4 regions of the Streptomyces sp. NPDC042259 genome follow, and region 3 is predicted to be linked to each of the others. Evidence: riboswitches for the same ligand, from Rfam matches in the RefSeq annotation. Region 3 holds a riboswitch; each other region holds the start of a gene.
The links. Region 3 has a riboswitch for cyclic di-AMP ahead of ACZ6MA_RS19860 (M23 family metallopeptidase). Riboswitches for the same ligand answer to the same signal wherever they lie in the genome.
Positions count from the first base shown of each region.

Region 1: linked by a shared signal. The riboswitch ahead of ACZ6MA_RS24510 (C40 family peptidase) and the one ahead of ACZ6MA_RS19860 (M23 family metallopeptidase) in region 3 are both predicted to bind cyclic di-AMP.
Region 2: linked by a shared signal. The riboswitch ahead of ACZ6MA_RS23865 (transglycosylase family protein) and the one ahead of ACZ6MA_RS19860 (M23 family metallopeptidase) in region 3 are both predicted to bind cyclic di-AMP.
Region 4: linked by a shared signal. The riboswitch ahead of ACZ6MA_RS11775 (M23 family metallopeptidase) and the one ahead of ACZ6MA_RS19860 (M23 family metallopeptidase) in region 3 are both predicted to bind cyclic di-AMP.

Region 1 covers NZ_JBVJDW010000010.1:41,682-48,976, reverse strand. Annotated here, with positions in the region: gene ACZ6MA_RS24525 (MFS transporter) at 1-770, shown strand, start outside; gene ACZ6MA_RS24520 (DUF6875 domain-containing protein) at 760-1,467, shown strand; gene ACZ6MA_RS24515 (rodlin) at 1,616-2,017, opposite strand; gene ACZ6MA_RS24510 (C40 family peptidase) at 2,277-2,750, opposite strand; cyclic di-AMP (ydaO/yuaA leader) riboswitch at 2,755-2,919, opposite strand; gene ACZ6MA_RS24505 (cytochrome P450 family protein) at 3,471-4,670, shown strand; gene ACZ6MA_RS24500 (hypothetical protein) at 4,734-5,402, opposite strand; gene ACZ6MA_RS24495 (GHMP family kinase ATP-binding protein) at 5,473-6,441, opposite strand; gene ACZ6MA_RS24490 (YchJ family protein) at 6,540-6,974, shown strand; gene ACZ6MA_RS24485 (hypothetical protein) at 6,992-7,295, opposite strand, start outside.
Region 2 covers NZ_JBVJDW010000009.1:218,801-226,095, reverse strand. Annotated here, with positions in the region: gene eno (phosphopyruvate hydratase) at 1-647, opposite strand, end outside; gene ACZ6MA_RS23865 (transglycosylase family protein) at 955-1,683, opposite strand; cyclic di-AMP (ydaO/yuaA leader) riboswitch at 1,688-1,870, opposite strand; gene ACZ6MA_RS23860 (transglycosylase family protein) at 2,130-3,200, opposite strand; gene ACZ6MA_RS23855 (cytochrome P450 family protein) at 3,316-4,581, opposite strand; gene ACZ6MA_RS23850 (DUF6479 family protein) at 4,758-5,180, opposite strand; gene ACZ6MA_RS23845 (nucleoside triphosphate pyrophosphohydrolase) at 5,283-6,257, opposite strand; gene ACZ6MA_RS23840 (SurA N-terminal domain-containing protein) at 6,292-6,918, opposite strand.
Region 3 covers NZ_JBVJDW010000007.1:28,636-35,930, reverse strand. Annotated here, with positions in the region: gene ACZ6MA_RS19890 (DEAD/DEAH box helicase) at 1-250, shown strand, start outside; tRNA gene ACZ6MA_RS19885 (tRNA-Lys) at 393-465, shown strand; gene ACZ6MA_RS19880 (DUF6227 family protein) at 871-1,689, shown strand; gene ACZ6MA_RS19875 (cold-shock protein) at 1,896-2,099, shown strand; gene ACZ6MA_RS19870 (DEAD/DEAH box helicase) at 2,325-3,971, shown strand; gene ACZ6MA_RS19865 (PP2C family protein-serine/threonine phosphatase) at 4,186-5,481, shown strand; cyclic di-AMP (ydaO/yuaA leader) riboswitch at 5,766-5,897, shown strand; gene ACZ6MA_RS19860 (M23 family metallopeptidase) at 6,211-7,295, shown strand, end outside.
Region 4 covers NZ_JBVJDW010000003.1:666,914-674,208, forward strand. Annotated here, with positions in the region: gene ACZ6MA_RS11760 (bifunctional acetate--CoA ligase family protein/GNAT family N-acetyltransferase) at 1-486, opposite strand, end outside; gene ACZ6MA_RS11765 (HPr family phosphocarrier protein) at 643-924, shown strand; gene ACZ6MA_RS11770 (GntR family transcriptional regulator) at 1,063-1,788, opposite strand; gene ACZ6MA_RS11775 (M23 family metallopeptidase) at 2,036-2,839, opposite strand; cyclic di-AMP (ydaO/yuaA leader) riboswitch at 2,853-3,006, opposite strand; gene ACZ6MA_RS11780 (M16 family metallopeptidase) at 3,304-4,671, opposite strand; gene ACZ6MA_RS11785 (M16 family metallopeptidase) at 4,719-6,068, opposite strand; gene ACZ6MA_RS11790 (DNA gyrase/topoisomerase IV subunit A) at 6,306-7,295, shown strand, end outside.

The DNA of each region.
Region 1 (7,295 bases), on a different contig from region 3:
CGACGGTGCTGCTGCACGGCCGGTCACCGGGGGCGGCGGGGGCCGGCCCCGGGGTGGACCGGGCGGGGGTGCGCCGGGAGCTGACCGCCGCGTCGCTGGAGGCTCTGCGGGGCTGCCGCCGGGCGCTGGGCACCGACCGCCTGCTGACCGGCCTGTTGCTGTGCGCCGCCGCGCTGTGCCTCTTCCGGGGGCTGCCGGGCGTGCAGTGGACCGTGCACTTCGACGTTCTCACCGGCGGCTCCCTGATCGCCCTGGCCGCGGCCCGGTGCACCGGTGACCTGTTGCAGATCCCGCTCCTGGAGGTCGTCGCCCGGAAGGTCCGGCACGACCCGGGGGCGCGGGCCCGCGTCATCGTGCTGGCCGCCGTGGCCGCTGGGCTGTTCCTCGGCGGCTCCGCCCTCACGTCCTCCGGCTGGGTCGGCGTCCCGCTGTACATCGGCTTCGTGATGGCGGCCGGGCTGTGCATGCCCGGCCTCAAGGCCGCGCTCAACGAGCAGGTGCCCGCCGGGTCGCGGGCCACCATGCTGTCGGCGGGCGGGCTGTTCAACTCCCTCGCCACCGGTCTCGGGCTGTATGTGATGGGCGGGCTGGGCATCGGTCTCGCGGACGTCCGGGGAGTGTGGACCATCGCGGCGGCCGGTACGGCACTGTTCGGTGCGCTGGCCGCCTGGTTCTGTGTCCGGTCCCTGCGGACGCCGCCGGTGGGCGTGGCGGCCGAGCCGCGGGGGGTGGGCGAAGCCGCCGAGGAGGATGGTGCCCGTGTGCCCTGATCCGGACCCCGGGCCACCGGCCGAGGCGCGGCGCGGCGAGCTGCTCCGGCCCGCTCCCGTCGTCTTCGGTGACACCGACGACGAGGGCGACGGGGGGACCGAGCTGGGGGCCGTCTTCCGGCCCTATCTGCGCGACTACATCGGTGACTCCATCGGACGCCCGGGCCCGTCGAGCGCCATCTGCCCGTTCGTCCGGGGGGCGTTGCGGGAGGGTGTCATGCACTACGCGGAGCTGCGCGTGGCCGGGCACACGGCGCCGCGCGCGGTGGCCCGGGCGCTCGTGGGTTATCTGGCGTGGTTCGACCGGGCCTCGCAGCGGGTGTCGGCCGAGCACCCGGGGCTGGTGGTGGCCTTTCCCGGTCCGCCCGCCGCGCTGCTGCCCGTGGTGGCCGCCGCGCACCGCGCGGTGCTGCCCGCGGTGTACGCCCGGGGGTGCACCGCGGCGCTCTTCCACGAGGATCCCGCCGAGCCCGACGACCCCCGGCACCCCGAGCCGCCGTATTTCACCGCGCCCGCCCCCTTCTACGTGCTGCGCAGGATCATCCCCGCCGATCTGCAACTGTCCTTGCGGGTACGGCAGATGTTCCCGGCGTATCACCGGCTGCACGCGGCGGAGGCACGCCGTACGCGACTGCGGACGAAGGAAGCCGCCGAGCGCTGGAACCAGGCGTGCCGCGAGCACGGTCTGACGCCCTGAGCGGGCGGGGCGGGCCGTCGTGGACTTGGGCCTCGGCCGCGGGCGGTCATGCCGGCTCGCGGGGTGATGAAGGCCCCGGCACAAGAGCGTCCCCCTTTCCGGACCCCGCGTGCCCGGAAAGGGGGATGACGTCAAAGGCTCCCGGCCGTCAGTGGCCGCCGTTCGCGGAACCGTTGCCCGACAGAATCGGGATCTCGTCGAGGATGTGCGAGAGCTGGTCGTCGCCGTCGCTGATCGTCGAGTTGTCGGTGCACTGCTGCTGCTGCTGCGAAGTGAGGATCGGGATGTCCTGGATGCCGATGTTGATCAGCGCGACAACCGACTGGATGCCGAGCTTGCCGATGGCCAGGCACGGCTTGTTCAGCGTGCCCTGGATCAGGCTCATCTGCGGGCTTTCCTTGCCCCCGGTGACCGTGTTGCCGTAACCGGTCTTGGCGGCGTTGCCGTTGGCGACGTCATTGTTGTCGTTGTCGACCGCCATCGCCGGGGCGGTGATGGCGCCGACCGCGGAAACCGTCATCGCAGTCGTGGCGAGTACCTTCTTGAGCACGTCCATGCCTTTCGATCGTTTAGCGCCCCTCACAAGGAAGCGACCTGAGTAACTCCGGCCGATTTAAGAAGTTCCGGACATTCACTCATTTGAGCCAGCCGGATCCTGGGGGCGCCATCGAAAGACAAGCGGCAAGCCGCCGGGTGTTTTCGCATTGTGCTGATAACGCGGCGCGCGCGGCGGCGCTTCGGTAGCCGTCGGCCCGCCCGGACAGTCCCCTCACAGGAGCGTCCGGGCGGGCTTCGAACAGCCTCAAGGGCTACTTGACGCGTCCGTACCAGACACTGTTCGTCCAGATCTTCTCCAGCCGCACGGACTTACCCGGCTTCGGAGAGTGCCAGATCTGATTCTTCCCGGCGTAGATCCCCACGTGGTAGACGTTGCTGCCCGAGTGGAAGAACACCAGGTCGCCGGGCTGACGTGAGCCGGACGAAAGATGCCTGGTCTTGTTGTACTGCGAAGCCGCGGTACGCGGCAGAGCCTTACCCGCCTTCTTGAAGGCGTACAGCGTCAGGCCCGAGCAGTCGAAACGGTTCGGACCGGTGGCGCCGTACTGATACGGCGACCCCTTCTTGGAGGCCGCGATCTGCAGCGCCTTCGTTCCCGGAGTCGCCGCCTGTGCGTCGGTTGCCAGAGTCGGGATCAGCATCGACGCGGTGACGGTGGCCGCGGTCAGAACGGAAGCCGTTCCGGCCCGGGAAAGAAGTGCGGGTATGCCAGGAAACGCAGACATGCCAAAGCCCTTCGTCATCCGCCTACGAAAGGTGACCTGTCGGGTTCGGGCTGACAAAGTTGCCCGGTCACCGAAGTGACTTCACCCCAAGAACCACCGCCATCGTGGTTCGTCGTGCTTGGGTCTCCCGCTCCTGCCGATCCTTGATCTGTATCTGCACCCGGTCGGCGGCAGGACTCGGCGTCCGCCCGGGTCGCCCGCCTCTGTGACGGGTTCTTGTGTGTTCGATCAGAGATCCTGCATCATCGGCCGCCCGAAAACAGAGCCCGGACCCCCTTCTGTGAACTTGTTCACTTCACGTCACACCGGGGAACCGGGGTCCGTTTCCGCCCCGCCCGAACCCCTGTCAACACCGCGCTCCGCATGCGAATCGGCTTCGGCCCGCGCGGGAAAGCCGCTGAATAGCAGGGGAGTTACCGGTGGTCGCGAGCGGAACCCACCGGGGGTCACAAGCACGGTCCACGGTATGCGCCCGTCGCTTCCGGATGCGTTCTCGCCGACTGACCGAATAACAGCTTCCGCATTGTGTACGACCGGGGCGGACTGACGGGTGATGAGCGTTCGCGGCCCTTCCCGTTCGACTTCGGGGCGAGCGATCCCTCTCGACGGAACCCTAAGCGTGGACACCTCCCCACTTGATGTTAGGGTCGGGTCCGGCAAGTGGGGGCCAATCCCCACTTGATCTCCGGTCATGGTCCGGAGCGACGAAGGGAAACGCCTGTGTCCACGCCGTCCCTCGAAGACCTCACGCCCGCCGGCACGGACTTCGCCCAGGACCCGTATCCGCTCTACGCGAGCCTGCGGGAGCGGGGCCCCGTCCACCGGGTGCGGACCCCCGACGGACGCGAGTCGTGGCTGGTCGTCGGCAACGACGAGGCCCGGGCCGCCCTGACGGACCCCCGGCTGCGCAACGACATCCGCCACTCGCCGGACTGGGAGGACGACGGCGGATACGCGATCGGTCTGAACATGCTCCAGGTCGACCCGCCGCACCACACGCGCCTGCGCGCTTTCGTCGCCAAGGAGTTCACCCCGCGCCGCATCGAGGAGCTGCGCCCCCGCATCGAGCGCCGGGCCGGTGAACTCCTCGACGCGATGCTGCCGCTCGGCCGCGCCGACCTCGTGGAGTCCTTCGCGCTGCCCCTGCCGCTGACGGTCATCTGCGAACTGCTCGGGGTGCCCGTCGCGGACCGTGCCGCGTTCCGCGAGTGGTCCAACGAGATCGTCCTGCCCAGCGGCCCGGAGGCCGCCGGCGCCGCCGCCCGGGCGATGACCGGGTACTTCGTCTCGCTCATCGAGGCCAAGCGGCAGGCGCCCGGCGACGATCTGCTCAGCGCCCTGACCACCGCCACGGACGACGACGGCGACCGGCTCTCACCCGACGAACTGCTGGGCATGGCCTTCGTCCTGCTCGTCGCGGGCCACGAGACGACCGTCAACCTCATCTCCAGCGGCGTCCACGAACTGCTGCGCCATCCCGGGCAACTGGCGGAGCTGCGCGCCGACTGGTCCCTGCTCGACGGTGCGATCGAGGAGATGCTCCGCTACGGCTGCCCGGTCGAGCGGTGCGCCTTCCGTTACACCGCCGAGCCGGTGGAGATCGGCGGCACCACCGTCCCCGCCCGGGAACCGGTGATCATCGTGCTCGCCGCGGCGGCCCGCGACCCCCGGCACTTCCCCGACCCCGACCGCTTCGACATCCACCGCGAGCCCCGGGGGCACCTCGCCTTCGGCCACGGCGTCCACCACTGCCTCGGCGCCCCGCTCGCCCGGATGGAGGCGGCCATCGCCCTCAGGGCCCTGCTGGAGCGCTGCCCGGACCTGGCCTTCGACGTCGACCCCGCCGAGCTGACCTGGCGGCCGAGCATGGCGCTGCGCGGACTGCTCAGCCTGCCGGTGCGCTTCACGCCGGAGCGGTAGCGGGCGGGCGACGGTGCCCCGGACCCGCGTGCCGGCCCGGGCCACCGTGCCGGCGGGTGGGTTTCAGCCGCCCGCGCCGGCGGGCGGGCGGTTGTCGGGCACCTCACGGCCGGGCAGCATGTCGCCCCGCTCGTCCGGCCGGACGCCGCCCCGCTCGCGCAGCGGCGGGAGCACCGCGTCCAGTTCCTGGTCGTTCGCCGGGTGGGCGGCCTCGGCGGCGCCGCGCAGGACGTCCCGGCTCACCTCGCCGCGGGACGCGCTGAGCCGGACCACGTAACCGTCCTTGGCCACGGCGTACTCATGCGAGCCCGCCGTGGAGCGGTACCACAGGGCACCCTCCCGCTCACAGCTCGTCAGGCCGCTGCCCTCACCGTAGACGGGGACGTCGGCGCAGTTCGCCTCGGTCAGCGTGCCGTGGTCGACGGTCAGCCACAGCACCGCGCCGCCCTTGACGTAGGCACCGGAGAAGCCGTCGTCGTTGATGACGCCGACGGACTGCTCGGCGAGCGTGAATCCCGGGACGGTGGTGACGTGGATCAGCTCGATGGCGGTCCCGATGGCGCGGGCCCGTGCCTCGAGTTCCGCCCGGTCGACGAGGGCGGCGGCCTGGGCGGCCGCGGAGGTCACGGGACGCTCGGTCCGGTCCACGGTCTGGGCCGAAGCACCGGCGGTGAGGGCGAGCGGCAGCAGCAGGGCCGCGGAGACCACCGGAATACGTAAGGAACGAATCATGCGAACATAATTCCGTAATGCGGACCCGCATCCGCGGCAAGCCGGGCGCGCATGACGCGAATTGACCGAACTATTGCTCGATCGCGTAGCTCGGGTGGGTACCGGGACGGGAAGCGGTGGGCGGCGGCGGGCTCCAGTGGTCGCCGGTGCCCAGCGCGCGGTGGACGGAGACCTCGCCGCCGAGTGGCGCGCAGCCGGCGCGGATGTGGTCGGCCTTGCCGGCCAGGTCCGCGTCGGCGGCGTCGAGGAGGACGCCGAGCATCGTGCCGCTGTGCGCGAGGACCAGGCCGAGGCCGTCCACCTCGTGGCACAGGCGGCGCAGGTCCGCGAAACCGCCGCGCACCCGGCGCCGGGCGTTCATCTCGGCGCTGCGGGTGGCGACGGCGCCGACGGCGGGCAGGTCGCCGGTGGCGACCGCGTCGGTCAGCAGACCCAGGAGGGCGGCGTACTCGCGGCGTTCCCCGGCGTCGAAGACCCGGGGCCGGCGGTTGTGGGTGACGGTGTCGACCCGTCCGCCCTCGTCATGGGCGACGACGGTGAGCGGGGGCAGCACGCCCAGCCGGTGGCCGAGCCGTACGTCCCGGTGGTGGAAGGCGACGATCTCGTCGTACATGACGCCGTCGGTGGGTTCGACACCCCGCAGGAACGCTTCGGTCCGGGCGGGGGTGAACGTCACGTCCCACGCCGCGCCGACCGCCCGTACCGTGGCCACCAGGTCGGCGGACGAGCTGGCCAGGCCCTTGCCCTCGGGCAGTTCGCCGCCGATGTCCAGCAGCCCGCCGCCGCCCGCCCCGAGGGAGGCGAGGACCCGGGCGGCGACCCGGCGGGACTTGTCCTTGTGGGCGGGGCGGACCACGATCGCGCCGGCGCCGGGGTCGTGGTGGAAGACGGCAGTGGACCAGCGGGCGATCGGGAAGGTGACGAGGAACTCGCCGCGCGGTGCGGGCAGGGCCCCTTGCAGCAGCTCCCCGAACGTACCGAAGGCCCGGCCGACGCCGGTCCGGGTGCCGCTCGCGCTCTCCTGGCCGGCGCGTCGCACGCTCGTCACCACCGGTACCGGCAAGGCTCTCCCCCGTTCCGTCTCCCGCCCCCCGGTGACCGGTCCGGGACGTCCGGCGGAGCGGGCACAATTATCGGGTGTCCCGAAACAGCGCACGCCGGCAGCCGGCGATCACCGATTCCTCCCCCTGCCCCTGCGGGCGCGCGGCGGCCTACCGCGACTGCTGCGGCGCCTTCCACCGCGGGGAGACATCGGCTCCCACTCCCGAGCGCCTCATGCGCTCCCGCTACAGCGCCTTCGCCGTCCGGGACGCCGCCTACCTGCTGCGCACCTGGCATCCCACGACCCGGCCGGACGGTCTCGATCTCGACCCGGACCAGCGGTGGACGGGGCTCGAGATCCTCGGCACGACGGGAGGCAGCGCCTTCCACACCGAGGGGACGGTCGAATTCGTCGCGCATTACAGCGAGCGGGGACACGCGGACAGTCAGCACGAGAACAGCCGCTTCGTCCGCGACGACGGACAGTGGGTCTACGTGAGCCCGGTCCCCTCGAAGGCGGACACTCCCTGAGGGGAGGGTGAGGGGGGTCAGAAGCCGACCGGGCAGACGTTCAGCCCGGCCGCACGGGATTTGGTGAAGGACGTCAGCCCCAGCTTGTTGGCGTCTTCGAGGTAGCCGTTCGCCCTGGCGAAGTCGCCGCGCCGCGCCACCGCGACCGACGTTTCGTACATGCGTATCGCCGTGTCGGTGGAGGCGTAGGCGTCGCGCACGGAGCTCGCGATCCCCGGCGGCATTTTGATCTTCCCCCAGTCGCGGTGGGCCGCCCGCATGACGGCGACCACCCCGCCCATGCGGTCGTAGAACACGGCCGGTCCCGCGTTCCGCGGTTCC
Region 2 (7,295 bases), on a different contig from region 3:
CGGTTGGAGCCGAGGTTCGGGGCGAAGCCGCCCTCGTCGCCGAGGCCGGTGGACAGGCCCTTGCGCTTCAGCACGGCCTTGAGGGTGTGGTAGACCTCGGTGCCCCAGCGCAGCGCCTCGGAGAAGGACTCCGCGCCGATCGGCGCGATCATGAACTCCTGGATGTCGACGTTGGAGTCGGCGTGCGACCCACCGTTGAGGATGTTCATCATCGGAACGGGCAGCAGGTGCGCGTTCGGGCCGCCGAGGTAGCGGAAGAGCGGCAGGTCGGACGCCTCGGAGGCGGCGTGCGCGACGGCGAGGGAGACGCCGAGGATGGCGTTGGCGCCGAGCGAGGCCTTGTTGTCGGTGGCGTCCAGGTCGAACATGGCCTGGTCGATCAGGCGCTGCTCGGTGGCGTCGTAGCCGACGAGCTCCGGGCCGATCTGCTCGATGACGGCGAGGACGGCCTTCTCGACACCCTTGCCGAGGTAGCGGTTCTTGTCCCCGTCGCGGAGCTCGATGGCCTCGAAGGCGCCGGTGGAGGCGCCGGACGGCACGGCGGCACGGCCCGTGGAGCCGTCGTCGAGGCCGACCTCGACCTCGACCGTGGGGTTGCCTCGCGAGTCGAGGATCTCGCGAGCTACGACGACGTCGATAGACGGCACGTGCGTCTCCTTCGTGTGTGTCTGGAGTTCTGCCCCCGAGCCTAACGGGCTCCGGAGGTTCCCCCCGCCGGTGGACCACCTGGCGAGCCGAAAAACCGCACAAATGCCGAGATCATCGGACGAATAGCCGATGTGTTCGCCGAGCGGGAAACACGGACGGCGGGCCGGACGGCCGGACCGCCGGAGCCGGCGGGGCCCCGGAAACGGCGGAGCCCCGCTCCGGCGCGCCCCGGGGGGAAGGCGCGCGTCGGAGCGGGGCGGTCCGCTGTGAACACTGGGGGCGCGGCGCGGCGGCCGGCCCGCCGGATCAGCTGAGGTGCAGGTGCTGGCCCACGAAGATCAGGTCGGCGTTCTCGACGATGTCCTTGTTGAGCTCGTGGAGCTTCTGCCAGCCGCCCTTGACCTTCTTGGCCTCGGCGATCTTGGCGAGGGTGTCGCCGGACTTGACCTCGTACTCGCCGTCGCCCTTCTTGAAGGACTTCGGGGTGGCCTTCGGAGCGGTCTGCTTCGGGGCCGGGGCCGGAGCGTCGTCCTCGTCGTCGGACTGCAGCTGCGGGGCGGCCTTCGGCGCGGTCTGCTGCGGGGCCTGGCGCTCGCTGCGGTCCGCGTGCGACTTGGTGGAGGTGCCGCGCGAGGACGAGCCGGAGGTGTCGACGTCGGCCTTCGGGCCGCCGGACGTCAGACCGCCCGCACCGGCGCAGCCCCAGGCACCCGGGCCCTGCATGGCGAGGAGCTTCTCGGCGACGGCGATCTGCTGGCTCTTGGTGGCGTGGTCGGCGCGGTCGGCGTAGGCCTGGCCGCCGGCGGCGTTCCAGGAGGACTGCGAGAACTGCAGACCGCCGTAGTAGCCGTTGCCGGTGTTGATGGACCAGTTGCCACCGGACTCGCACTGCGCGACCGCGTCCCAGGTGGAGACGGAGGCGGCGTTGGCGGAGGTCGTGGCCATCAGCGGCGCGGCGACGGCGACACCGGCGACGCCGGCGAGCGTGACGATACGAACGGCCTTGGACGGACGACGGTGCTTGCCCTTGGACATGAGTCGGTTTCCTCACCGACGCCTACGAGGTGAGCTGTCGGGTTCGGGCTGTGAGTTGCCCGGCCCGGTGTGTGGTGCACACCCGGCTTCACCCCAAGCCGTCCCGCTCCTGTCGATCAGGTGATCGGCTGGACCGTTCCGGCGCCTACCTTGGTTCCCCCGCTCCTGCCTACGGCGCTTTCGCGACGACCCCTCCGGCCGCCGGCAGGATTCGGCGTGGCGGCCGTGGTGCTCGCGGTGGCGAGCGGTGACGACGTTAGACACAGCTGGCGTACGGGTTCAAACCCCTGATTCCAGCCACAGTTGCCTCTTGTTACCCACGGGAACACCTCGTTTCCGCAGGTGAGACCCCATGAACAAACTCCGGATGAGGACCTTCCGACCAAAAGTCAACGAGACCCATGTCTCACTTTCGACTGGAACGGACATTCCCCCCGAAGTCTGCTCTATTTCGTGGGGTGTTTCCGGACCTCAAGCTTCTGACCAGGCTGGATGAGGTCCGGATCGGAGCCGACGACCTTCTTGTTGTCCTGGTAGAGGGTGGACCAGCCGCCTGCGACGGAGTGTTCCTCCGCGATGGCTGACAAGTTGTCACCGGGGCGCACCGTGTAGTCACCGGCGCCCGGCTGGTCCGTTCGCGCGCCGCCGTCCCGCGAGGCGCGGCCGGTGTCCGAACGCGGCGTCCCGGTGTGCTCCTTGCCGGCGTCCGTGCCGTCCGTGCTGTCCGCGTTGCCGGGGGCCGGGGTGCCGGAGGGCGCACCGGGTGTGGTCGAGGGGATCTCGGTGGGATCGTCGGTGGCGGGCGTGCGGTGCTTGCCGTCCGAAGTGCCGTCCGTGGGGCGGGGGGACTCCCCGGTCGCGGGCCCGGTGGGCTCGCCGCTCGGCCGGCCGGTCCCCGTGGGGGCGGACGGCGAGGCGGGAGAGGTGGGGGAAGACGGCGAGGAGGAGGGCGAGGCCGGCTTGTCGGAAGGTGACGGCTTGTCGGAAGGCGAGGGCTTCCGGGAGGAGTCGGAGGAATCGGGGTCGGGGGAAGGCGAAGAGGTCGACGGCGTGGAGGGGGTGGTGCGCGTCGGCGCGGGCCCGGTGGACGTCTCCGGCTCGGGGGTGTGCGTGCTGCCGGGGTTGACCTCCGGCGCCTTGCCGCCCTTGGCGAGCCCCGAGGACACCGCGCAGCTCGGCCAGGCGTCCGGGCCACGGTTCGCCAGGATCCGCTCCGCCACCGCGATCTGCTGCGAGCGGCTGGCGAGGTCGGGGCGCGGCGCGTAGTCCGTGCCGCCGCCCTGCTGCCACATCTCCTGCGTCAGCTGCAGCCCGCCGAAATAGCCGTTGCCCGAGTTGGAGCTCCAGACGCCTCCGCTCTCGCACTGGGCGACCTTGTCCCACGTCGGGGCATCGGCGGCGTTCGCGCCGGTGGCGGCGAGCAGCGGCATGGCGAGGGACGCGCCCGTCACCCCCGCCGCGACCACGATCGCCGGTACCTGACGGGGTCTGCGGTGTCTACCGTTGCCGGAGCGCATGCGTTGGCCTCTCGTTGGCGGCTGAGTTGATGGTGGTCGAACATAGCGACGGACCACGGGAGTCACAAGCCGGTGTAGCGGAGGTCACGCGAAGGTCACGCGAACTGACGTAGGGTCATCTGATACGCGTAGTGAACTCCACCGGAAGCGTGCGTAGACCACGCATAATCAGCCCGCCGCGCCACCTCAACTCCTCCGGGTCGGCGGCCAGTCGCAGATCCGGCAGCCGGCGCAGCAGCGTCGCCAGCGCGGTCTGGCCCTCCAGCCGGGCGAGCGGCGCGCCCAGGCAGTAATGGATGCCGTGCCCGTATCCGAGGTGCTGATTGTCACGCCGGGACAGATCGAGGGTGTCCGGCCCGGCGAACCGTTCGGGGTCCCGGTCGGCGGCCGCGAGCACGACGAGCACGGGATCGCCGGCGGCGATGCGCTGCCCGCCCAGACTGATCGGCTCGGTCGCGAACCGCCAGGTCGCCAGCTCCACCGGCCCGTCGTAGCGCAGCAGTTCCTCCACGCCGGTGGCGAGCAGGCTCTCGTCACCCGCCGCCAGGGCGCGTTGCAGACGCGTCCGTTCACCGGGATTGCGCAGCAGGGCGTAGACGCCGTTGCCGATCAGGTTCACGGTGGTCTCGAAACCGGCGAACAGCAGGATGAAGGCCATGGCGGCGGCCTCGTTCTCGGTGAGGTGCTCACCGTGGTCGCTGGCGCGGATGAGCCCGGAGATGAGGTCGTCGTCCCCTCCTTCTCCCAGCTCCTCCCGCTTGCGGTGGATCAGCTCGGCCAGATAGCCGCGCATCTTCTTCACCGACCGGGCGACCCCGCCGCGCGGCCCGCCGCCGTGGCGGATCATCATGCCCGCCCAGTCGCGGAAGTCGTCCTGGTCCTCGCGGGGCACACCAAGCAGATCGCAGATCGCGTAGATGGGCAGCGGGAAAGCGAACTCGTGGATCAGGTCCGCCTCCCCGTTGTCGATGAAGGCGTCGATGAGCCGGTCGGTCAGCTCCTGCACACGCGGGGCGAACTCGGCGACCCGGCGCGGGGTGAAGGCCTTCGACACCAGCCGGCGCAGCCGGGTGTGGTCCGGCGGGTCGATGTTGAGCAGGTGCGTCATCAAATTCGCGCTGCGCTCGCCCGGAATGCCGACCTTGCCCTTGCCGTGCGCGGCCTCGGAATGGTGCGCCGGGTTCTTCGACAGCCGCTGGTCGGCGAGGGCCTGGCGGGCGTCGGCGTAGCGGGTGACGAGCCAGGCATCGACGCCACTGGGCAAGGTGGTGCGGTGCACGGGAGCGTGGTCGCGCAACCAGGCGTACGCGGGGTACGGATCGGCGGCGAATTCCCAGGTGAACAGGGGCGGCGCGGGGGGTGTGTCCTTGTCGTCGTGCACCCCCCGACGCTACCCGGTGCCCTGCGGGTCTTGACCTGTGCACCTCCGCTGCGCGGCGGTGTCCTCAATCGCCGGACGGGCTCGAATCAAGCCCGCTGGGGGTCCCCCCAGCGGTAGCTGGGGGAGATTGAGGACGCGCCCGCAGGGCGCCCGCCGCCGCAGGCGGCACAGACGGCCTACGTGTGACCGCCGCCGCCGCTGCCAAAGCCACCGCTGCCGCCCTCGTGCCACTTCTTGCGCTCCTCCGTCAGCTCTTCCTCGTGGCTGGCGGGGTTCAGCTCGTGCGGCAGCATCCGGTGTTCCTGGTCCTGCACGGGCACTTCATTCGACTCATGATGTTCGGTGACATAGCCGACCGTGCCGTCGTCGTCATCGTGGCCCGGCCCGTGGTCGGGCGTCTTCGGCCCGTCCTTCTCGTCCGGTGTACTCCACGCGCCCATGCGTCGCTGCGGCGCGGCCGGGGGCGGCGGCTCCGCGTCACGCTTCCGTCGGCCCCAGAAGACGGCGACGATCAGAAGAATGGTGACGATCACGCCGACGACCGCGGGCGCGATACCGACGAGGTGGTCGCGGTTGGCGAGGTCCATGTGTTCCAGCATGCGGTCCGGTTACCCCGGCTGCGCGCGGTCAGCCCCGAATCTGGGCCGAACGGGTGCGCGGCCGTCACCGGGACCGACGGCCGGCGCCCCGCCCCGGCCGGGTCAGTCTTCGCCGGGCGCGCCCTCGGCCGCGCGGATCGCGTCGCGGTAGGCACGGGCGGCGGCCCGCAGCGCGGTCTCCGGCTCGACGCCGTCCGCCTCGGCCCGGACGGCCAGGGCGAGCAGCTCGTAACCGACGCCGTCACCGGCCGGCAAGGCCACGTCCAGGCCCCCGGTACGGGCGCGGGAGGCCAGCTTCGCGGTCAGGGCCAGGGCCGGCTGACCCAGCGGCACCCCCTCGGTGACCGACGCACGGTCCTTCTCGATCGCCTTCGTCCGCAGCCAGTGCGCCTTGACGTCCTCGGGCGTCTCGGCGGACTCCGCACCGAAGACGTGCGGGTGGCGGTGGATGAGCTTGTCGACGATCACCCCCGCCACGTCGTCGACGGAGAACGGCTCGTCCGGGTCGTCCTCGGCGATCCGGGCGTGGAAGACGACCTGGAGCAGCACGTCGCCCAGTTCCTCGCGCAGCGACTCCCGGTCGCCGGTCTCGATGGCCTCCAGCAGCTCGTACATCTCCTCCAGGCCGTACTTCGCCAGGTCCTCGTGGGTGCGGATGCCGCTCCACGGGCAGGCGCGCCGGATCCGGTCCATGACCTGGACGAGGTCGAGCAGACGCGCGCCGGGCAGGTCGTAGGAGCCCGGCAGCAGTTCCAGGGCGGGCATCGTCTCCCGGCCGGAGCCCGCGAGGCGGGCCAGCCCGTCGGTGAGGGCGGACTCGCCGACGGCCGAGGTGAGCACCACGGCCGTACGGCCGCCGGTCACGCAGTAGTCGACCAGCTCCCGGGCGGTCACACCGCCCTCCTCGACGTCGACGCCCGCCTCCCGCAGATACGGCAGCTGCGGGTGGGCGGCGTCGGCGCACAGCACCCGGTCGGCGGCGCGCAGCACCTGCCAGGCGGGCCAGGACAGCAGCCCGGGGGCGACCCGGTGGCTGGTGGTGAGCAGGACGATGCGGCCAGGTGCGGAGTCGTTCACACCGCCGAGCGTAGGGGACGGGCCCGGCGGCGGCTCACGCCGGGCGGCGCGGTTCGCCCGGGGCGGGGGCGGCGACCCGCAGCCACGGTTCCCGCGCGGGCTCGGCGGTACCGCGCTGGGGGTCCCAGGTCCCGTAGCGGGGGTTCACATCCACACGCAGCGCGTCGGAGGTGCGGCGCAGCACGTCGTTGGTCCGGGCGGTGCCGAGCTTGCCGTCCAGCCCGGCCCGGGCGAGGTCCATGGTGAGGGCCTCGTCGATCTGGCCGGGAGCGATGCCGAGGGCCAGGAACCTGCTGCGCACCGCCTCCGCTCCCCCGTTGGACCGCTCGACCTCGGCGCGGCGGCGCTGCACCTCGCGCCGGGTCACCTTCACACCGTTGTCCTCGGCGGCCTGCCGCACGATCCGGTACTGCAGGAGGCGGATCAGGGTGTCCTGGTTGAGCCGGGCGCTGTTCGCCACCAGCTGCTGCCCCTGCGGGGCGGACCGCTGCGCGTCCCGTACGTCGTTCACCGCGCCCTGCAACTGCGAGACCGTGATCCGGTCGTCCCCCACGACGGCCGCGGCACCGGGATGCGCCGTCGACCCGCACGCGGTGAGCAGCGGCGCGGAGAGGAGGAGCACGGCGGCGGAGACGGAGAGCGCGGTCCTACGGCGGTGCATGGAGCCTCCCGGCTGGGTCGTGGACGATGACGGGCGGGCAGTCGGCCTTGCGTTGATCGATGTTAGGGAGTCCACGTGACGTAGGCCACTGATTCGACCAACGATTCGCCTCCGGCTGTGGGCCGGTTGTGCCGCCTGCGGCGGCGGGCGCCCTGCGGGCGCGTCCTCAATCTCCCGATTGAGGACACCGTCACCGGACCGAAAGCGCCCGACGGTGAACCGCCACCGCCCGGGAGCCGTCTTCGCGGAGGGGGCCGAAGGAGAGGCGGGCCTTCCCGGCAAGGGGCCCGTTCGCCCTCGCGTATCTTTTCGACATTCACCCGGCGCGTCCCGGGGCCCCGGCGGCCCGAGGGACACAGCGCATAGAGAGAGGACAG
Region 3 (7,295 bases):
TGACGACCGTCCGTCCTCCGGCGGCTTCCGCTCCGGCGGCGACCGCCCGGCCTCCGGTGGCGGCTTCCGCTCCGGCGGCGGCGACCGCCCGTTCAACCGCGACCGTCGTGACGACCGCCCCTCGACCGGTGGCTACCGCTCCGGTGGCGACCGTCCGGCCGGCCGTCGTGACGACCACCGCGGTGGCGGCACCGCCACCGGCTCCTTCGGCCGCCGTGACGACAAGCCCCGCTGGAAGCGCAACGGCTGATAGCCACAGCTGATCTGAGGGCCCGTACGACACATTTGTGCCGTACGGGCCCTTCTGCGTGCGCCCCCTCCGCCACCTCCGACGCGGCCCCGGCGTATACGACTCGGGCTCCGGCGGTCGTCCGGGCTATGCTGCGGGGTGCGGGCCGTTAGCTCAATTGGCAGAGCAGTGGACTTTTAATCCATTGGTTGTGGGTTCGAGTCCCACACGGCCTACCGCATGCGGGTCGGGGTTACGCCCCCTGACCTGCGATCGAGCGCCCCGTCCGGTTCCTGCCGGGCGGGGCGCTCCGGCGTTTTGGGCCCGCCCCGGCCCGTCCGGCGTTCGCGGACGCGCCCGGGGGGCGCTCACCCCCGCGGGCGGCAGGAGGCCCGCGGTCGAAGATCCGCCGCCAGGCGAGAGGCGTGACTGCCTGTGTATGGCGGGGAGTTATGGCGAGGGGGTGGCGCGGCCTGGCGGTCGGCCCGGGCGTACGTCCCCTTCCCGGACATTTTTCCCTTATTCCCGACCGAAACCCCGTTGAACCGCGCCCAGTTAGTGAAATTCCCGTCCCCGAGGCGTGTTCGCGCCGCTACGGTAAGTGCGCGGGGTGGGTGAGGCGAGGTCGGGAGGTCGGAGACGTGGAGCATTCGCGAGCGGGTGAGGGCGCGGGCGAGACGCGGGCCGGGGTGGGCGGCGGCGAGCCGACGCCCGCCGACCAGGTGGAGGAGCTGCTGAAGCGGGCGCAGAACGGGTTCGAGCTGGACGAGCCGCTGCTCGACCGGCTGCGGACCGCGCTCATGCACCAGTCGGAGCTGCGCTCCTACCGCCAGCGCAACGACGAGCCGCGGCCGTTGCGCTGCAACACCTACCGGCACATCTTCCTGCTCTCCGACGGCAGCAGCCGGCTGCTGTACGAGCTGGAGCACGACACCGGGCCGGACGAGCGCTTCCTGTACGAGGTCTACGCCCGGGAGGAGGCGCTGGACCAGGCCGAGCGCCGGGTGCACGAGCGGATCGGCGGCGGCATCGGGCCCGGCACCGAGGCGGAGGAGCTGCCCGCCTGGCTGGCGGAGGAGCTGCTGCTCGCCATGGGCCCCACGCGCCCGCACCGGGAGTACGTCTGCGACGCCTCGCCCGACCACGCGCGTCGGCTGCTGCGCCGCGCGGAGAACGCGGACGGCCCCGGCGAGGTGGTGCGCGAGCTGCTCCAGGGGGCGCTGGGACACCACATCGCGCTGATCACCAAGCCGCGCCGGCGGGGCGCCGGGCGCGACGCGACGTGGTGCCGCTTCTACGAGCACGCGTTCCTGCTGGAGGGCGGCGGCGAGGTCAGCCTCTGGGAGCTGGAGCACAATCTGACCGCCGACGGCCGGCTCGTGTGCGAGGTCTACCTCGACGAGGCGGAGGCCGAGGTAGCGGCGGACCGGCACGCCCGCGCGCAGGGCGTGGAGCTGTAGCCGGGCGGCCCGCGGCGGGGCCCCGGAGAGATCGGGGCGGCGGTGGGGGTTACGGGGGACCGCCTGTGTGTGTTACGGTTATGCAAGTTGCAGTTGTGGTACCCATGAACTCGTGTGCGCCTGACGGTTTTGTAACCGAAGGCGCCATTTTTGTTTTTGCCGGTCTATTCCGGTGTGGGGCCCATCCCATTCACAAGGAGATAGACATGGCTACTGGCACCGTGAAGTGGTTCAACGCTGAAAAGGGCTTCGGCTTCATCGAGCAGGACGGCGGCGGTCCGGACGTCTTCGCCCACTACTCGAACATCGCCTCCTCCGGCTTCCGTGAGCTGCTCGAGGGCCAGAAGGTTTCCTTCGACGTCACGCAGGGCCAGAAGGGCCTGCAGGCCGAGAACATCGTCGCTGCCTGACGATCGGATGCCCGCCCGGTCGATGGAAAGGCCTTTCGGCCCGATGACTCGACCGGGTAACGCATAGAGCATTAACGCAATGGGGCCCGCACCACTGGGTGCGGGCCCCATTGTTGCCCCCGCACCAGCGCGCCCAGGCTTTTCCGCCGCCGTCCGTCCCGGACGGCCTCGCGATGCGAAGTCCTTGTTCTCGGGCGTGCCACCCCATTGAGGGAAGGTCCCCGAATGACCCGCTCAGCCCGCCCTGCCCGCTCGTCCTCCGCCGACGGCGGCTCCGCCCGCCCGTCGCGCGCGCGTGGCCCGCAGTCCTCCCGTGGCGGCCAGCCCCGTGGCGGCCAGTCCAAGGGCCGCAAGCCCGCCGCCGCTCCCCTCCAGGGCGAGTTCGAGATGCCGGTCAGTACGACCCCCGCGCTGCCGCCCGTCGAGTCCTTCGACGCGCTGGACATGCCGAACGGCCTGCTCGCCACGCTGACCCGCGAGGGCGTCACCGAGCCGTTCCCGATCCAGGCCGCGACGCTGCCCAACGCGCTCGCCGGCCGTGACGTCCTCGGCCGCGGCCGCACGGGCTCCGGCAAGACCCTGGCCTTCGGCCTGGCCCTGCTGGCCCGTACCGCGGGCCGCCGGGCGGAGCCCAAGCGCCCGCTCGCCATGGTCCTCGTCCCCACCCGTGAGCTGGCCCAGCAGGTCACCGACTCGCTCAGCCCGTACGCGACCGCCGTGAACCTGCGGATCGCCACCGTGGTCGGCGGTATGTCCATCGGCCGCCAGGCGCAGACCCTCGCGCGCGGTGCCGAGGTGCTCGTCGCGACCCCCGGCCGCCTCGCCGACCTCATCCAGCGCGGTGACGCCAAGCTCGGCGACGTGCGGATCACGGTTCTGGACGAGGCCGACCAGATGGCCGACATGGGCTTCCTGCCCCAGGTCACCAAGCTGCTCGACCAGGTCGACCCGGACGGGCAGCGGATGCTGTTCTCCGCGACCCTCGACCGCAACGTGGACCGGCTCGTCCGCCGCTTCCTCACCGACCCGGTGACGCACTCCGTCGACGCCTCCGTCGGCGCGGTCTCCACGATGGACCACCACCTGTTCCACGTGACCGACCAGGACAAGAAGGACTCCGTGACCCGGGTCGCCGCCCGCGCCGGGCGCGTGATCATGTTCGTGGACACCAAGCGCGGCGCCGACCGCCTGGTGAAGAAGCTGCTGTCCGAGGGCGTCCGGGCCGCCGCGCTGCACGGTGGCAAGAGCCAGCCGCAGCGCAACCGCACGCTGGACCAGTTCCGCACCGACCAGGTCACCGCCCTGGTCGCGACGAACGTCGCCGCGCGCGGTATCCACATCGACGGTCTCGACCTCGTCGTGAACATCGACCCGCCGACCGACCACAAGGACTACCTGCACCGCGGTGGCCGCACCGCGCGCGCCGGCGAGTCCGGCACGGTCGTCACGTTCGTGCTGCCCGAGCAGCGCCGTGAGATGTCCCGGATGATGACCACGGCCCAGATCACGCCGAATGTCATCAAGACGTACCCGACCGACCCGGAGCTGGCCCGCATCACCGGGGCCCGCGAGCCCAGCGGCGTCCCGGTCGTCATCACGCCGCCGGCCCCGGCCCAGCCGCAGGGCACCGGCAAGTCGTCCAGCTCGCGCGGCAGCCGCGGTGGCCGCGGCCGCACCCGCACGGACGCCGCCGGTGCCGCCACGGGCGGTTCCGGCAACAGCGGCAGCCGTCCGTTCCGCGGCTTCGGCAACGGCACGGAGGGCTCCCGCCGCTCCGGCACCCGTCCGGGCAACGCGGTCGGCCGCGGCCGTCGCGGTGGCGGCACGGGCGGTGGCACCGGCGGCGGTGGCCGTCGTCCGTCCGCGGCCTGATGCGCGCGGAGTGACCTGACGGTCTTCGACGCCGGACGGGCGGGATGTGGCTGAGCCCAGCCACATCCCGCCCGTCCGGCGTTTGTGGGTGCGCCCGCGGCCCCCGGACGTATCCGGCCCCGCCCCACTCCGACGGCCGAACCCCGCTCGCCCACGCCCCCGGCACGCGCGAGGCTGAGGGGACGCGCGGGACGGCCGGTCAGGAGAGAACACGGTGGGGAAGCGAGGCGAGCCCGGGCCGGCTGCGGCAAGCGGCCCGGCACGTGAACCGGCGCGCGGCCCGGCCCGTGATCCGGCAGCGCAACCCCTGTGGAACCCGCCGCCGCGGGACGGCGGCGAGCCCCACTGGGCAGTTGCCCGCCGCGCCGCGCACTGGCTCCCGGCCGTACTGATCGTCGGCGGCGCCGCCTTCGACTACTTCACGCCGCCCCGCTTCACCTACGCCCCCTTCTTCTGCTCCGCGCCCCTGATCGCGGCGGCCCTGCTGTCCCTGCGCGCCACCGCGATGACCGCCCTGGCGGCGGTGGTGGCGGCCGTCACCCTCGCGGTCTACCACCGGGTCCACGAGACGGCCGAGGCCGCGACCGAGGTGACCACCGTCGTGGCCGTCTCCCTCCTGGCCCTCGGCCTCAACCGCATCGTGCGCCACGGTGATCAGCAGCTCGCCTCCGCGCGCGGCATCGCCGAGGCCGCCCAGCGCGCGGTCCTGCCCACGCCGCCCGGCCGCGTCGGCGGGCTGCGCGTGGCCGCGCGCTATGTGGCGGCCCAGGCCGACGCCCGGATCGGCGGTGACCTCTACGCCGTCCAGGACACCCCCCACGGGGTGCGCGTCATCGTCGGTGACGTCCGTGGCAAGGGTCTGGGCGCGGTGGAGGCCGTCGCGGTGGTGATCGGCGCGTTCCGCGAGGCCGCCGAGCGGGAACGCACCCTGGAGGCGCTCGCGGCACGGCTGGAGCACGCGTTGCGGCGGGAGGGCACGCGGCGCGCCAATCTGGACCAGTCCGAGGGCTTCACCACCGCCGTGCTGGCGGAGGTGCGGCCCGGGGCGAACACGCTGCGTCTGGTGAACCGCGGCCACCCGCCGCCGCTGCTGCTGCACGCCGACGGGCGGGTGGCGGAGACGTACCCGAAGGTGCCCGCGCTGCCGCTCGGCATGGGGGACCTGGGCGGCTGGCCGGACCGCGCGGAGGAGTGGGAGTTCCCGGCGGGCGCGACGCTGCTGCTGTTCACCGACGGGGTGACGGAGGCCCGGGACGCGGACGGTGTCTTCTACGCCCCCCAGGAGAGGCTGCGCGGCAAGCAGTTCCGCAGCCCGGACGCGCTCCTCGACACCCTCGCCGCCGATGTGGCCCATCACTCCGGCGGCCACACCGCCGACGACATGGCCCTGCTGGCGATCCGGCGCGGTGACGGCCTCCACCACCCCGTGGCCGCCGCACGGGGCACCCTCGCCGCGACCGTGACGTCCACGCGTACGCACATTCCGTCCACCGACCGCGATGGCACGTGAAGCGCGCGTGCCGAGGGGCAGCGGGGAGGAAGGGGAGCCGGGTCGCCGGATACCGGCTGACGGCGGCTCACTTCCGTTGCGTTCCGGTAGCGGGCGGTAACTCCCTTCTGGGGAAACCCGCGTGCCCCGAGAAGTCCGGCCTCGGAAGTCGGTGGGATCGGGCGTTCGGCTTGGAATCCGCCAGTCATGTCTATTAACGTTCGATAACGCAGCGCGGTCGTCACAGCCGCCGCAAGAGGCGGCACCGTGCGCCTTCGCCGAATCCCGCGGGCACAGCACCATCTGCGACACCAGCGACAAAACCGGGAACCGGGGAACCACCAAACTTGGGGTGAATCGGGCTGTACTCCGGCCCGTAGGAGACCTTCCTGCTCCGAACCCGTCAGCTAACCCGGTAGGCGAGAAGGAAGGAAAGGAGTCGCCCTCGTGGCGTCCAACAAGCCTGCCCTCGGCGATGGTTCGTACGAGACCTACGGTTCGTACGAGACAGCTGGTTCGTACGGGTCTTACGAGCAGCCGGGGTCGCCGGAGCAGCCGGAGCTGTACGGGGCTTACGCGCCGGAGCCTTCGATCGTGCCCGCGTACATGACCCCGCTGGCCCCGCTGACGCCGCCGGCCTCGCCGAACCCGCTGACGCCGCCTGCCTCGCTGACGCCCGCGACCGAGCCCGCCGTCGCCGCCGAGCCCCCGGTGAACGCCCCTGTGACCACCGTGACCCCTGCGGCCCCCATGGCCGCCGGGCCCGCCGGTGCGCCCGGGGGCGTGTGGAACCCCACCGAGGAATCCATCGCGCCCGTCCGTGGCAGACACCGCGTCGTCAAGCAGCGCGGCGGCACGATGGCCCGCAGCGGTGCGGTCCTCGGCGTCGGGGTGATCGCGGCGGTCGGCGCGGGCGGCATGGCGACGGCACAGGACCGCCCGGCGGCCCCGATATCCGTGCCGGACATGGCCCAGAACATCCCCGGCTTCGGCGCGCTGCTGACCGGCGACGACCACCAGAAGGCGGACTCCGCCCCCGCCGCCGGCTCCGCGGCGGCGCAGGCGCCCGGTGCCGACCAGCCGCTGACCCAGGCGGGGCTGTCCGCCGAGGAAGCGGCCCGGGGCACCGCCGACGCGGGCGAGGCGCTGCGCGCCCGCATCCTGCAGCAGGCCGAGCACCAGCAGAACCTCGGTGACGAGGAGGCCCGCGAGGCCGCGGCGAAGACGGCCGCGGAGGCCCACCGGAAGGCCGCGGCCGAGAAGGCCGAGCAGGCCGCCGCCGAGGCCGCCGAGAAGGAGAAGGCGGAAGCCGAGGCCGCGGCGAAGAAGGCGGAAGCGGAAAAGGCCGCCGAGCAGGCCGCCGAAAAGGCTTCGAACGAATCTTCCAGCGAATCCACGAGCGAATCCGGTGACGAATCCGGAAGCGAAGCGGGGAGCGGCGGCTCGGGGTCCTCGGGCGGTGGCCACGGCTCGGGCTCGTACAGCCTCCCCGTCGGGTCCTACACGCTGACCGCGGGCTTCGGCCAGGCCGGCGACATGTGGTCCGCGAACCACACCGGCGCGGACTTCGCCGCCCCGACCGGCACCCCGGTCAAGGCGGTCGGCGGCGGCACGGTCACCAGTGCGGGGTGGGCGGGCGCGTACGGCTACCGCATCGTGCTGACCATGGATGACGGCACCCAGATCTGGTACTGCCACCTCTCCTCGATGGTGGTCACCTCGGGCCAGGTCTCGGCGGGCGACGTGATCGGCCGGGTCGGCGCGACCGGCAACGTCACCGGCCCCCACCTGCACCTGGAGACCCGGCCGGGCGGCGGCTCGCCGGTCGACCCGCT
Region 4 (7,295 bases), on a different contig from region 3:
CGTGAACACCTTGATCATCTTGGTGTTGGCGGGCAGCACCTCGGCGGCGAAGCGCCGGATGGAGCGCTCGCGGGCGACGGCCGCGATGTGTTCGAGCAGGGCGGAGGCCACGCCGCGGCCCTGGTGGGCGTCCTGGACGAGGAAGGCGACCTCGGCCTCGTCGGCGGGGGCGGTGGCGGGCATGCCCCGGGCGTCGATGCGGTCGTAGCGGACGGTGGCGATGAACTCGCCCCCGACGGTGGCGGCCAGGCCCACCCGGTCGACGTAGTCGTGGTGGGTGAAGCGGTGCACGTCCCGGTCGGAGAGCCGGGGGTAGGGGGCGAAGAAGCGGTAGTACTTCGACTCGTCGGAGACCTGTTCGTAGAAGCTGACCAGGCGGCCCGCGTCGTCGGCGGTGATGGGGCGGACCTGGGCCGTACCGCCGTCGCGCAGCACGACGTCGGCTTCCCAGTGGGTCGGGTACGCGTGCTCGGACGGCGTCTGCATGGGGCCAGCGTACGGCCGGGGACCGACGACGGGCCCGGCGGCGTCGGGTGGCCGTCCGGGCGCTCCCGAGGTGTCGTGGGGAGCACCACACCCGAGCACCGCCACCCCCGTGAGACACTGGTCTAGACAACCAATAGCGACTTGAAGGGCAACACCATGGTTGAGCGCCGCGTCAACGTCGGCTGGGCCGAGGGCCTGCACGCCCGTCCCGCGTCGATCTTCGTCCGTGCGGCGACGGCCGCCGGCGTCCCCGTGACGATCGCCAAGGCGGACGGCAGCCCCGTCAACGCCGCGTCGATGCTGGCCGTACTGGGCCTGGGCGCCCAGGGCGGCGAGGAGATCGTCCTCGCCACCGAGGCGGAAGGCGCCGAGGCCGCGCTCGACCGTCTGGCCAAGCTGGTCGCCGAGGGGCTCGAGGAGCTCCCGGAGACCGTCTGATTCACCGCGCACCGCGAAAGCGGGGCCGCGGCGGCCGGGTGAGGCCGCCGCGGCCCCGCTTTTTGTTTTATGCGGACACACCGGACCGCAGCGCAATTCCGGCCGGCCTCCGGCGGCGGCTTGAATAGCGGATTCTTGTTAAGAGCGGGCGCTCACCGTGTTTACGGATTGTTTCGGATTTCCCGCCCGTGGCCGCCCCACGCGCACCGCCCGCCGCAGCCGGTACGCACCGGGCGACCGGGCCGCCCGGGTCTCGGCCAGCGCCCGGGCCCGCTCCGCGTCGCCCCGGGCGACGGCGTCGACGAGGGCTCCGTGGGCGTCCCAGACCTCGACGGGCCGCGGCGGTGCCTCCGGTGCGTAGACCCAGGCGATCTTGAGCCGCAGCTGGGTGAGCAGCGCGGCGAGGCTGGGGCTGCCGGACGCCTGGGCGAGGGTCTCGTCGAACCAGTCGCCGAGGGGGCACAGTTCCGCCGTACTGCCGTCCCTGGCCCGCTCCCGGCCCAGCCTGACCAGTCCGCGCAGCACCTTCAGATGGGCCTCCGTGCGGCGCTGCGCGGCGCGGGCGGCACCGAGCGGCTCCAGCAGGGCGCGGACGTCGAGGAGATCGGCGGCCTCCCGCTCGCTGGGTTCGGCGACACAGGCCCCGGCGTGCCGGCGCGTGGTCACGAACCCCTCCGAGGCGAGGGCCCGCAGGGCTTCCCGCACCGGCACCCGGGAGACGCCGTAACGGCGGGCCAGTAACTCCTCGATGAGCCGGCTGCCGGGCGGATGGACCCCCGAGACGATGTCGTCGCGGATCGCCGCGCACACGGCGTGCGCGGAAATGCGGCCGCCTTCTCGCGCTGTCTCGCCATTGCCGGTCACGTAGGGCCCCGCATCAGTGAACCTCCGCCTTAATCCCCGCGAAACGCGGCCGATTGACGTCTGTTCGGCGACTCTATGGCAATGCCGGGCGATTTCCGATGGGCACCGGTAATCCATGGCTATTTTTTGGCCATTACCCGGCTGCCGTATACCGGCCGATGTCCATCCGCCAACGCCCAAGGCCCCGGCGGGAGCCGGGGCCTTGGGCGGAACGAGGAGTGCGGGGCTGCCGCCCCGGACGCGGGGATCAGACGTTGACGCCGTGCGCGCGCAGGTAGGCGACGGGGTCGATGTCGGAGCCGTAGGTGGCGCCGGTACGGGCCTCGAAGTGCAGGTGCGGGCCGGTGACGTTGCCCGTGTCGCCCGAAAGGCCGATCTGCTGGCCGGCGGTGACCGTCTGGCCCGCGGAGACGCTGAGGGACGACAGGTGGCCGTACTGCGTGTAGGTGCCGTCGTTGTGCTTGATGACGATGTTGTTGCCGTACGCGCCGCCGAAGCCGGCCTCGACGACGGTGCCGGCACCGACGGCCTGCACGACGGTGCCCATGTCGGCGTGGAAGTCGACACCGGTGTGGCTGCCGGAGGACCACAGGCCGCTGGAGGCCTTGTAGGAGGTCGAGACGTAGCTGCCGTCGATCGGGGAGACGTAGGCGTTGAGGCGCTTGCGCTCCTCGTCGCGGGCGACGCGCTCCTTCTCGGCGCGCTCGGCCTCCGCCTTGCGCTTGGCCTCGTCGGCGCGCTGCTTGGCGTCCGCGGCCTTCTGCTTCGCGTCGGCCTCCGCCTTGAGCCGCGCCTCGGCCTCGTAGGCGGCGCTCTGCTGGGTGTCGGCCTGGGCGCCGATCCGGTCGGCGGTCTCGTCACCCATGACGACGGCCTGGGTGAGGCCGGTGTCCTGGACGCGCGGGGCGTCGTCGGTGGCGGCGATCGCCGGAGCGGCGAAGCCCGCGACCACACCGGTGGCGGTGAGCGTGGCGATGCCCGCCACGTTCGCGCCGACGCGGACGGCACGGCTCGGACGACGATGCTTGCCGGTGGCACCTATGAACGCCATGGGTGTGGCCATTCCTTTCCTTCCTTCTCGCCTACCGGGTTAGCTGACGGGTTCGGAGCAGGAAGGTCTCCTACGGCTCCCTCCGGAAAGGGACCCGATTCACCCCAGGGACTGTGGGTCCCCGGCTCCCCTGGCTCGCGCCATTGGGGACTCGGCGATGACTGACCGGTGCCGCGGATGCGGCTCACATCTGACGGGCAGCCGGACTGACGCTAATCCGGGTGTGTTTCGATCGACAAACAGAACGCAGCTTTTGTGTCGTACGCCACACGCCAGACATGCAACCTCTCCTTCAAAACGGACATAAGGGAGGCACGCGAGCCCCGTTGGCCCCGCGTGCCTCCCTTATGCGCTTATCTGCCGACCAGTTGGCCGTCCACCGGCCGCAGTGGCCGCGACAGGCGGGGGCCACCGGGCGCCCCCGGCCGCGAACCGTCGCGACCGGCCCGCGCCCCGACGTGCCGTCAGCCCTGGACGACCTTCACCTCTCCGATGCCCAGCGCCTTGACCGGCTCCAGGATCTCCGCGGCGTCACCCACCAGGACCGTCACGAGGCGGTCGGCCGGGAAGGCGCTCACGACGGCCGCGGTGGCCTCCACGGTGCCCGTCTCGGCGAGGCGCTCGTACAGGCGCGCCTGGAAGTCGTCCGGGAGGTGCTGCTCGACCTGGTCGGCGAGGGTGCCCGCGACGGCCGCCGCCGTCTCGTACTTCAGCGGGGCGACGCCCACGAGGTTCTGCACGGCGACGTCGCGCTCGGCGTCGGTCAGCCCCTCGGCGGCCAGGGTGCGCAGCACGGTCCACAGATCGGCCAGTGCCGGTCCGGTGGACGCGGTGTCCACGGAGCCGCTGATGGCGAGCATCGCGGCACCGGTCCCGTCGGGCGCCGAGCGGAGCACCTGGCCGAAGGAGCGCACGCCGTAGGTGTAGCCCTTCTCCTCGCGCAGGACGCGGTCCAGACGGGAGGTGAGGGTGCCGCCGAGGCAGTACGTGCCGAGCACCTGGGCGGGCCAGACGCGGTCGTGCCGGTCGCCGCCGATGCGGCCGATGAGCAGCTGGGTCTGCACCGCGCCGGGGCGGTCGACGATCACGACGCGGCCGGAGTCGTCCGCGGTGATCGGCGGTACGGGCCGGGCCTCGGCGGTGGAGCCGGTCCACGCGCCGAGGGAGTCGGCCAGCGCCTGGTCGAGGTCGACGCCGGTGAAGTCGCCGACGACCACGGCGGTCGCCGTGGCGGGGCGCACGTGCGCCTCGTAGAAGGCGCGGACGGCGGCGGCGTCGAGGCGCCCGACGGTCTCCTCGGTGCCCTGGCGGGGGCGGGACATCCGGGACTCGGCGGGGAAGAGTTCCTTGGAGAGCGCCATGGCGGCCCGGCGGGCGGGGTTGGCCAGCTCGTGCGGGATCTCGTCCAGCCGGTTGCGGACGAGGCGCTCGACCTCGCCGTCGGGGAACGCGGGGGCGCGCAGGGCGTCGGCGAGCAGGCCGAGCGCCTTGGGCAGCCGGGAGGCCGGGACCTCCAGGGAGACCCGGACCCCGGGGTGGTCGGCGTGCGCGTCGAGGGTGGCCCCGCAGCGCTCCAGCTCGGCCGTGAACTCCTCGGCGGTGTGCTTGTCGGTGCCCTCGGTCAGGGCGCGCGCCATGATCGTGGCGACGCCGTCGAGGCCCTGCGGCTCGGCCTCCAGGGGCGCCGCGAGGTTGATCTCGACGGCGATGATCTGCTGGCCGGGCCGGTGGCAGCGCAGCACGGTGAGGCCGTTGGGCAGCTCACCGCGCTCGGGGGCCGGGAAGGCCCACGGGGTGGCCTCGCCCGGCTGGGGGCGCGGGTGGAAGTCCATCGAAGGGGCTGCCGCGGTCTGGGGGCTGCTCGCGGGTGCGGCGTCGCTCACTGGGCCGTCTCGCTTTCCGTTGCGTTTCCTGCGTTCTCGTCGGCCTCGGGGGCGGTCGGCTCGTACACCAGCACGGCGCGGTTGTCGGGGCGCAGCCGGGCGGCGGCTACCTCGCGCACCTCCTCGGCGGTGATGTCCAGAACCCGGTCGACGGCGCTGAGGGCGAGCTGGGGGTCGCCGAACAGGACCGCGTAACGGCACAGTTCGTCGGCGCGGCCGCTGACCGTGGCGAGCCGGTCCAGCCATTCGCGCTCCAGCTGGGCCTGGGCGCGCTCCATCTCCTCGGGGGTCGGGCCCTCCGCGGCGAAGCGGGCCAGCTCCTCGTCGACGGCGCTCTCGATGTCCGGGACCTCGACGCCGCCGGACGTCTTGACGTCCAGCCAGCCGAGCGAGGGGGCGCCGGCCAGCCGCAGCAGGCCGAAGCCGGCGGCGACGGCGGTGCGGTCGCGCCGGACCAGCCGGTTGTGGAGGCGGGAGGACTCGCCGCCGCCGAGGACGGTGAGGGCGAGGTCGGCGGCGTCGGCCTCACGGGTGCCGTCGTGCGGCAGACGGTAGGCGGCCATCAGGGCGCGGGAGGGGACCTCCTCGCGCACGACCTCGCGCAACTGTTCGCCGATGATGTCGGGCAGGCTGCCGTCGCGCGGCGGCTGCTTGGCGTCGTGGGCGGGGATGGAGCCGAAGTACTTCTCGATCCAGGCGAGCGTGCGCTCGGGGTCGATGTCGCCGACGACCGACAGGACGGCGTTGCCCGGCGCGTAGTACGTGCGGAAGAAGGCGCGCGCGTCCTCCAGGGAGGCGGCGTCCAGGTCGGCCATCGAGCCGATCGGGGTGTGGTGGTACGGGTGGCCGTCGGGGTAGGCCATGGCCGTCAGCTTCTCGAACGCGGTGCCGTAGGGCACGTTGTCGTAGCGCTGGCGGCGCTCGTTCTTGACGACGTCGCGCTGGTTCTCCATCGACTCCTCGTCGAGGGCGGTCAGCAGCGAACCCATCCGGTCTGCTTCGAGCCACAGGGCCAGCTCCACCTGGTGGGCGGGCATGGTCTCGAAATAATTGGTGCGCTCGAAGCTGGTGGTGCCGTTGAGCGACCCGCCCGCGCCCTGCACCAGCTCGAAGTGGCCGTTGCCCTCGACCTGAGCCGAGCCCTGGAACATGAGGTGCTCGAAGAGGTGGGCGAGGCCGGTGCGGCCCTTGACCTCGTGGCGCGAGCCGACGTCGTACCAGAGGCAGACCGCGGCGACCGGGGTCTGATGGTCCTCGGAGAGCACCACCCTCAGGCCGTTGGCCAGCCGGTGCTCGGTCGCTGTCAGGCCGCCGGTACCGGCCTGTTGCGTGGCCGTGTGACCCATGGGCATGTACGTCCCTTCGATCGCTGGAGAAATCGCGTGCCGTCTCGCGGCGTCCGCCGCGGCGACCAGCGTGTGAACAGTTCTGTCACTGTATGCAAGCGCGCTGACATCTGGCGAAGTTCCCGTCACGGTGCGCTCTTACGGACGGGTCGCGGTCGGCGTTGTCAGTGGCGCGGTCCACAATGGTCGGCGTCAGACCCCCCACCTCGGCAATCGATCGAAGGAGCCGCAGCCGCGATGGCCCGCCGCAGCACGAAGACCCCGCCGCCGGACGACTTCGAGGAGCGCATCCTCGACATCGACGTCGTCGACGAGATGCAGGGCTCCTTCCTCGAGTACGCCTACTCGGTCATCTACTCGCGCGCTCTGCCCGATGCCCGGGACGGGCTCAAGCCCGTCCAGCGCCGCATCCTGTTCCAGATGAACGACATGGGGCTGCGCCCCGAGCGTTCGTATGTGAAGTGCGCCCGTGTCGTCGGCGAGGTGATGGGCAAGCTCCATCCGCACGGCGACGCGTCCATCTACGACGCCCTGGTCCGCATGGCCCAGCCGTTCTCCATGCGGGTGCCGCTGGTCGACGGGCACGGCAACTTCGGTTCGCTGGGCAATGACGACCCGCCCGCCGCGATGCGGTACACCGAGGCCCGGATGGCGGCGACGACGTCGCTGATGACCGAGTCCATCGACGAGGACACCGTCGACTTCACGCCGAATTACGACGGCAGCGAGCAGGAGCCGGTGGCCCTCCCGGCCGCCTATCCCAACCTGCTGGTCAACGGCGCGACCGGGATCGCGGTCGGCATGGCGACGAACATGCCGCCGCACAATCTGGGCGAGGTGATCGCCGCCGCCCGGCACCTGATCAAGCACCCAGGCGCCGACCTCGACACCCTCATGCGGTTCGTCCCCGGCCCGGACCTGCCCACGGGCGGCCGGATCGTCGGACTGAGCGGCATCCGGGACGCCTACGAGACCGGCCGCGGCACCTTCAAGATCCGCGCGACCGTCTCCGTGGAGAACGTGACGGCCCGCCGCAAGGGCATCGTCGTGACCGAGCTGCCGTTCACGGTGGGCCCGGAAAAGGTGATCGCCAAGATCAAGGACCTGGTCGGCTCGAAGAAGCTCCAGGGCATCGCCGACGTCAAGGACCTCACCGACCGCTCGCACGGGCTGCGCCTGGTCATCGAGGTGAAGAACGGCTTCAACCCGGAGGCCGTGCTCGAACAG